2 regions of the Coprobacillus cateniformis genome follow, and region 1 is predicted to be linked to the other one. Evidence: riboswitches for the same ligand, from Rfam matches in the RefSeq annotation. Region 1 holds a riboswitch; the other holds the start of a gene.
The links. Region 1 has a riboswitch for lysine ahead of GQF29_RS08405 (ACT domain-containing protein). Riboswitches for the same ligand answer to the same signal wherever they lie in the genome.
Positions count from the first base shown of each region.

Region 2: another riboswitch for lysine. It lies ahead of GQF29_RS00710 (Na+/H+ antiporter NhaC family protein); the one in region 1 lies ahead of GQF29_RS08405 (ACT domain-containing protein).

Region 1 is NZ_WSNW01000001.1:1,661,682-1,665,116, forward strand. It holds gene GQF29_RS08395 (BglG family transcription antiterminator) at 1-247, opposite strand, end outside; gene GQF29_RS08400 (metallophosphoesterase) at 307-1,380, opposite strand; lysine riboswitch at 1,487-1,659, shown strand; gene GQF29_RS08405 (ACT domain-containing protein) at 1,722-2,189, shown strand; gene dapA (4-hydroxy-tetrahydrodipicolinate synthase) at 2,201-3,097, shown strand; gene dapB (4-hydroxy-tetrahydrodipicolinate reductase) at 3,099-3,435, shown strand, end outside.
Region 2 is NZ_WSNW01000001.1:128,275-131,709, forward strand. It holds gene GQF29_RS00710 (Na+/H+ antiporter NhaC family protein) at 1-1,352, opposite strand, end outside; lysine riboswitch at 1,432-1,599, opposite strand; gene GQF29_RS00715 (hypothetical protein) at 1,681-2,145, opposite strand; gene GQF29_RS00720 (hypothetical protein) at 2,147-2,428, opposite strand; gene GQF29_RS00725 (hypothetical protein) at 2,509-2,904, opposite strand.

The sequences.
Region 1 (3,435 bases):
CAAGTATTTCAATGATTTGTACAGCAGCAGGATAGTATTCATGTTCCTTTAAATGATTAATTTGACTTTCACTTGTTGGGATATACGTTCCATTTAACTCCCTTGAAATACATAGTGATAAATGAATAATTAAATTATCAAATGCAGTTTGTGAAATTTCAATATTATGTTTTTCAATAACATTTTTCACAATTTTTTCTATTTCTTGTTTTCTTTTTTCATATTGACTGTCTAATTCTATAACCATATACCTTACCTCGCTTTTCATATGATATATTATTTGTCTGAAAAAGTCCATAATAAATATTACTTTTTTGTAAACGCTATTTTTATATCTACAAATTCACAATTTGTTAAGAAACGCATAGGGAATCCCCAAGAACCATAACCGCTTGTGACAATTAAAGAAAAATGATTTTTTTGAAGTAATCCATAAACATTATCATAGAGTGGAGCAGTTAGAAGGGTTACTGGAAAAAATTGTCCAGCATGTGTATGCCCTGATAACTGTAAATCAGCATAATGAAGAACATCCTGATAACGTTTAGGATTATGGTCAAGTAAAATTGTTGGTAAATTTGTATTCATTCCCTGACATATATTATTCATTTTGTTGTCAAGGTGTGCAACAACATCTTCTCTTCCTATTATATTAAATAAGCCATCTACACATACATATTTTTCACTTAGATGGTAGATATTGTATTTTTGATAAAGTTCAGTTTGTAAAATATTTGCATAATGTTCATGATTGCCATTAACTGCAAAGAGTCCATAAGTTGTTTTTATTTGTGAGAATATACTAAGTGCATCTTCTATCATATCTTTTGGAGTTGATTCATCAAATATATCGCCAACAAAACATACCAAATCATACTGCTTATGATTAAACTTATCTACCAGAACTCTTAAATCAGAAAGAGAAGTTCCAGTTCCCAAATGAATATCACTAATCATTCCAATATGTAATTCTTTAAGCATTGTTTCTTTATGAATAGTTATTTCATAATTGGTTTCTACTTTAGAATAGTGTGTTAAATAACTTATGCTTGTTAATAAAATTGAGAAAATGATTAAACCAGTGATGGTTCTATAAACAAAAGGTTTGTGAATACAGTAACAAATAAGTTGATAAATTCCAAAAAGAATAAAAATGATAAATACTGTTATTATATAAAATTGAACAATTGTTGTGAGTGTTAAAAAAACAGTAGAATAAGGGTGAAAAAAAAGCTTAATCATTATAGTTATAAGTGAAAAGATTGTTATGCCTGCTGCACTTATTTTGGTAATCTTAGAAAGATGACGAAATATATAAAGAAAATAAATAAAAGGTGCTATAATAATAAAGAGAAACATAAGAATAAAAATAAATTCCATAGACATACCTCATTTCTTGGCAACAAGTATATCACAAAAATAAAAAAAGTGCTAAAAAAGCTAATCAAATAAAGGTTGCTTTCACATAAGTGTTGTGATAGTATTATGTCAAGATAGAGGCGCAAAAGTCAAAAATTCTTCATTCAAAAGATGCAACTGTGAAGAAGGCGGGGCGATTGCCGAAGGAGTAATGATTTGCATGTTATTATTTCCTGGGAGTATAGAGAATATCTATGCTACTGTCACTTTATAATATTAAAGTGGGGTGCTATTGCGTTGATAAACACTTATTAATTGCAATGGTTTCATTGCAATTTTTTTATAGAAAGAAGGCGAAAGCGATGAATAAAAGTCCAATTACAAAGGTTGAAAGTGATCATGAAATTATTCAAGTTAAGTTTATAAATGTAGAAAAAAATCCTTTATTTATTGGGAATATTTTTAAACAGATTTCATTAAAAGGTGTTAATGTTGATATGATTTCACAAGTTATGTTAGAGGATGATATGAGAATTGATTTTACTTGTCCACTTTCAGATCAAAGAAAACTAAATGAAGCATTAGAGGAAATCAAGCGGAAACATGACAGAATAATGATTTTTCAGAATAGAAATGTTGCTAAGGTTATGGTTGAGGGTGAAAAGATGAAGGATGAAATTGGTGTTGCTGCAAATGTTTTTGAAATATTTGGACAATTCCAGATTCCATTTAGTCAGGTAACAACATCTGATACATCTATATCATTTGTTATTCCAGGTGAATTAAAAGAAGTTGCTGTTCAAGAAATAAAAAAGGCTTATCAATTATAAGGAGGATATTTATGGAACCAATTTTTGAAGGAAGTGCAGTAGCATTGGTGTTACCAATGCATGATGATGGAAGTTTAGATTTTGAGGGGTTTAAAAGACAAGTTCAAAGAATGATTGATGGAGGCGTACAAGCTTTATTAGTAAATGGAACAACGGGTGAAACTGCTACAATTACAATTGAAGAAGAATTTGAGTTAACAAAGATTGTTATTGAAATGGCAAAAGGAACAGGTATAAAGGTTATTGCTGGTGCTGGTTCGAATGATACAGAAACAGCTTTAAAAAAGGCAAAGTTTGCAAAGGAAGTTGGAGCAGATGCTATTCTTGTTGTGACACCATATTATAATAAAACGAGTCAAAGAGGACTTATTGATCATTATACGTATATAGCTGACCAAGTGGAAATTCCTATGATTATTTATAATGTTCCAGGACGTACTGGTATGAATATTGCAGTAGACACTGTTGTTGAGTTAGCAAAGCATAGGAATATTAAGGCTATGAAAGATGCTACTGATAATATTGCTTATGCAATGGATGTACTATCAAAAACGAGAGATTTGGATTTTGATATGTATAGTGGATGTGATGATAATATTCTTCCATTTATTGCAGCTGGTGGTAAGGGTGTGATTTCAGTCTTGTCTAACGTTTATCCTAGAGAAACGGAAAAATTTGCCCAGGCTGTCTTAAAAGGTGATATGGAGCTTGCAAAAGCAATGGCATATGATTTGAATGATGTAAGCAAATATTTATTTGTTGATGTTAATCCGATTATGCCAAAAGTTGCTTTAGCAAAATTAGGAGTATGTGGTGAAATGGTAAGAAGACCACTTATTAAAACAACAGAAGCAAATAAGAAATTGTTATTTGATGCAATGATAAAATTTGAAGAAAAGGGATATTAGTATGAATATATTGGTATGTGGTTTTGGTTTAATGGGTAAAAAAGTTGTCCAGGCTGTGAGAGACAATAAAAAAATGAATCTTATTGGTGTTGTTTCTCCAATCTTTGATGAGACAATTAAGGAGAATATGTATTCATCTTTTCAAGAGGTTCATGATCATATTGATGCTATTATTGATTTTTCTCATCCAAACAATTTAGATGATCTATTAAAGTTTGGAATTAAGCATCATTGTGCTCTTGTTATAGCAACAACGGGTTTTAATGAACAACAATTATTGAGAATTGAAGAAGCATCTTCTCAAGTTCCCATCTTTCAATCATATAACACTTCTTTTG
Region 2 (3,435 bases), 1.5 Mb from region 1:
TAAGGAAGTTGTGTAGAAACATGACCAATATGATGACATTGTGCACCCGCTGATGCCATAATTGTTGTATCTGAAATTGGTGAAATATGATCACCACAAACAGCTCCTGCTAAAATAGATGATATACAAATAACAAGCATTGGGTTTCCTTCTGTAAAAATAGCTGTCACAATTGGAATAAGGATACCAAACGTTCCCCAAGATGTTCCTGTTGCAAAGGCTAATCCAGCAGCAATGATAAATAAACATGCTGGTAAAATTGCAACACTGATTTGATATTGTTCTAATATTGTGGAAACAAATAAACCAGCCTGTAAATGTGTAGATACAATATCTCCTAATGTCCAAGCCAAAGCTAAAATTGTCATTGCAGGAACCATCATTTTAAATCCAGTTGGCAAACATTCAGCAAATTGATTATAAGTGAGAATATGACGTGGTAAATATAATAAAAAGGTAAAAACCAATGTCAAAAATGATCCTAATACTAGCCCTAAAGAAGCATTACAATTTGTAAAAGCTTCAATAAAAGAAACACCATTAAAGAAACCACCTGTATAAACCATACAAGTCATACAACTGATAATCAAAAAGAGAACTGGTAAAATTAAATCTAAAACCTTTCCTTTATCAGATGTTTCAATAATATGGACATCTTTATATTCCTCATTACCATGATGAACATCACCTTTTTGAGCAGATATTTCATGTTCTTTCATACTCCCAATATTCAAATCAAAACGAATAACACATAGAACCATAATGATTGTTAAAAGTGCATATAAATTAAAAGGAATTGTTTGTAAGAAAAGATGAAAACCATCACCGCTGGTATAACCACTCACAGCCGCAGCCCAGCTTGAAATAGGTGCAATAATGCAGATTGGTGCAGCTGTAGAATCAATGATATAAGCCAGTTTAGCACGTGAAATCTTAAATTCATCACAAACATGACGCATGACACTCCCAACCGTTAAACAATTAAAATAATCATCAACAAAGATTAAAACCCCTAATCCAAAAGTAGAAAACAATGCACCTTGCTTATTTTTAATTCTGCGTGTTGCCCATTCACCATATGCACGACTTCCACCTGCTCTGGTCATTAATGCAACAATTGTTCCTAAAAATACTAAAAAAATTAATATTCCAATATTCCAAGTATCAGATAAACTTGTCATCATTGTTTCAAAAACTGTTTCAATAGCTGCAATAGGTTGAAAACCAGTCAATAATAATCCTCCAACAAAAATTCCAATAAATAACGATATATAAACTTCTTTTGTCTTTAATGCAATCACAATTGCAATAATCGCTGGGATTAAAGCCCAGAATGTTCCAATAAAATTCATGTTTTCCTCCTTTTTGTGATATAAACGGCAAAAGAAAAACTTTGACTGGCAATCAATCAAAGCATTATAAAATACATTTGCATGAGATAGCCCTCCACATATTGTGACAGTTGATGATATATTCTATCATCCCCCAGCATTTTCACTATTGGTATCATGAAAACACTTCGGCAAATCACCCTTTTCATAATCACTGTACCAAACATTGTGATTATGGACTCTTGATCATTGCACCTCTACCATTTATTCAACTTGTTTTAGTGTACATACAATATTTAATTATGTCAACTCTTATGTTCATATTTTCACTTCTATTTATATTTCTCACTTAAGCATTTTGCGATCGGATTATCTTTTTCTCATCATCAATAAATATGAAATCTTTAAAATTATCACATACCAAAATCAAATAAGGACTTATATATTGCCAACTTTCAAAATCATTGATAAAGTTTTGAATATCTCCATATGGATACAATTCAAAAAGTTCAGGTGAACCACTTAGAAAACAAATCCAAACATTGAAATGATCATTGATATCTTTAAAAGACTTAATAACATGCCAAATAGGAAATTGAGAGATATCTAAACGTACACTTGTTAAAGTGGGTAAACTTTTTAGAAACATTTTTAATCTTATAATATTGTCTTTATCAGCAAATTGATAATGTTGATGGAATTGAGGTATTTCTCTTAAAATACGTTCCTTTTGCTCATTGATTTTTGCATTATATATTCTTTGTTTTTGTTGTTCTAGGAGTTGTTTTAATCTCTGTTTTTGATCTTCTTGCATATTATCTAAACCTTATATAAATAGAATGGTCTTCTTTATAGAGCGCAGGGCATTCAATTCCAATCATTTTGCCATCATCACATAAGAACCAATTTTCTGCATTTAATAACTCATCATCAAATTGAGAGTTATCAAAACCGTCTTCACATATTAAAGTTTCAAAAAACTCTTCATATTTACTCATAATTGGATATTCTACATAGTCTCCATAGATTTCAAATAATTCACTATGACAAATATAAACTTGTGCTAATTTATGAGATTTATACATTAATTCAACCATATTAATCACGTAATCCTTTTTTATTCTTTTCTAAGATATAAGTTGTTATTATTTCCATATCTAAACAAAATCTTTTCTTACTATTCATTATCTTTTCTTACTTTTTCTAGAAAAGAGAGACTTTCACTATATTTATGAACATGTTCACCAGTTTCTCCATCTATCCAAGAAAAACAAGATGGATAATAGTATACACACATTATATCGTGCAATTCTGTATTCATAATGAATTGATTTTCATCAATAAGTTCAATAACTGCTTTCCCATTCTCATCAGTAATGATATAGCCACATACTCCTTTATCTGAACGAACAGCCCAAATGACATTATTCATAGAAGGAACATACTCAATTAAGTATTCAAATAAATCTATCATTGTCATATCTTCGTTAATACTTAGATTTTTTTCATGAGACATACAATCATCCCCCATACATACACTATCACGATTAATAACAATCTTCTTGGTTTTCATAATGATTTCTCTTACACTCCTTCTATGACAATCGTCACTATATTGTTTCATTTCTCAAATATTCTATAAAACCACATCTTTGGAAAAGTCGTTGTGATGCTTTATTCTCTTTTTCTGTTTCAGCAATCGCATGTCTAATACCTAGCTGTTGCACGTCGCCTTAACTGTTTCACTCATATACCCATGATGTACAAAAGACTCCCCTAAAGCATATCCAATAATCTCAATCACTTATTTTATATTTGGTTTCTCTTTAAAATCAACCTTCTATTGGTTCAGCCTGATAAAAGCAGTTTAAACCTTTTTCTAATTATTCTACTTCTCTTAAAGCAGTGGATTCTTCAATAATCAATTCAACATCATCTCATATCTCTTGATACGTTTCTTCTCATTATTTTAACTGATTTTTAATGATTTGATAGTTCATAAATTCTACCCCTACTCTATATTTAAAGATATTATTATTTTATCATATTTAATGTAGAAACAAAAATGATTCCTTATTCATGTTTCATTATAAAAAATCTTAAT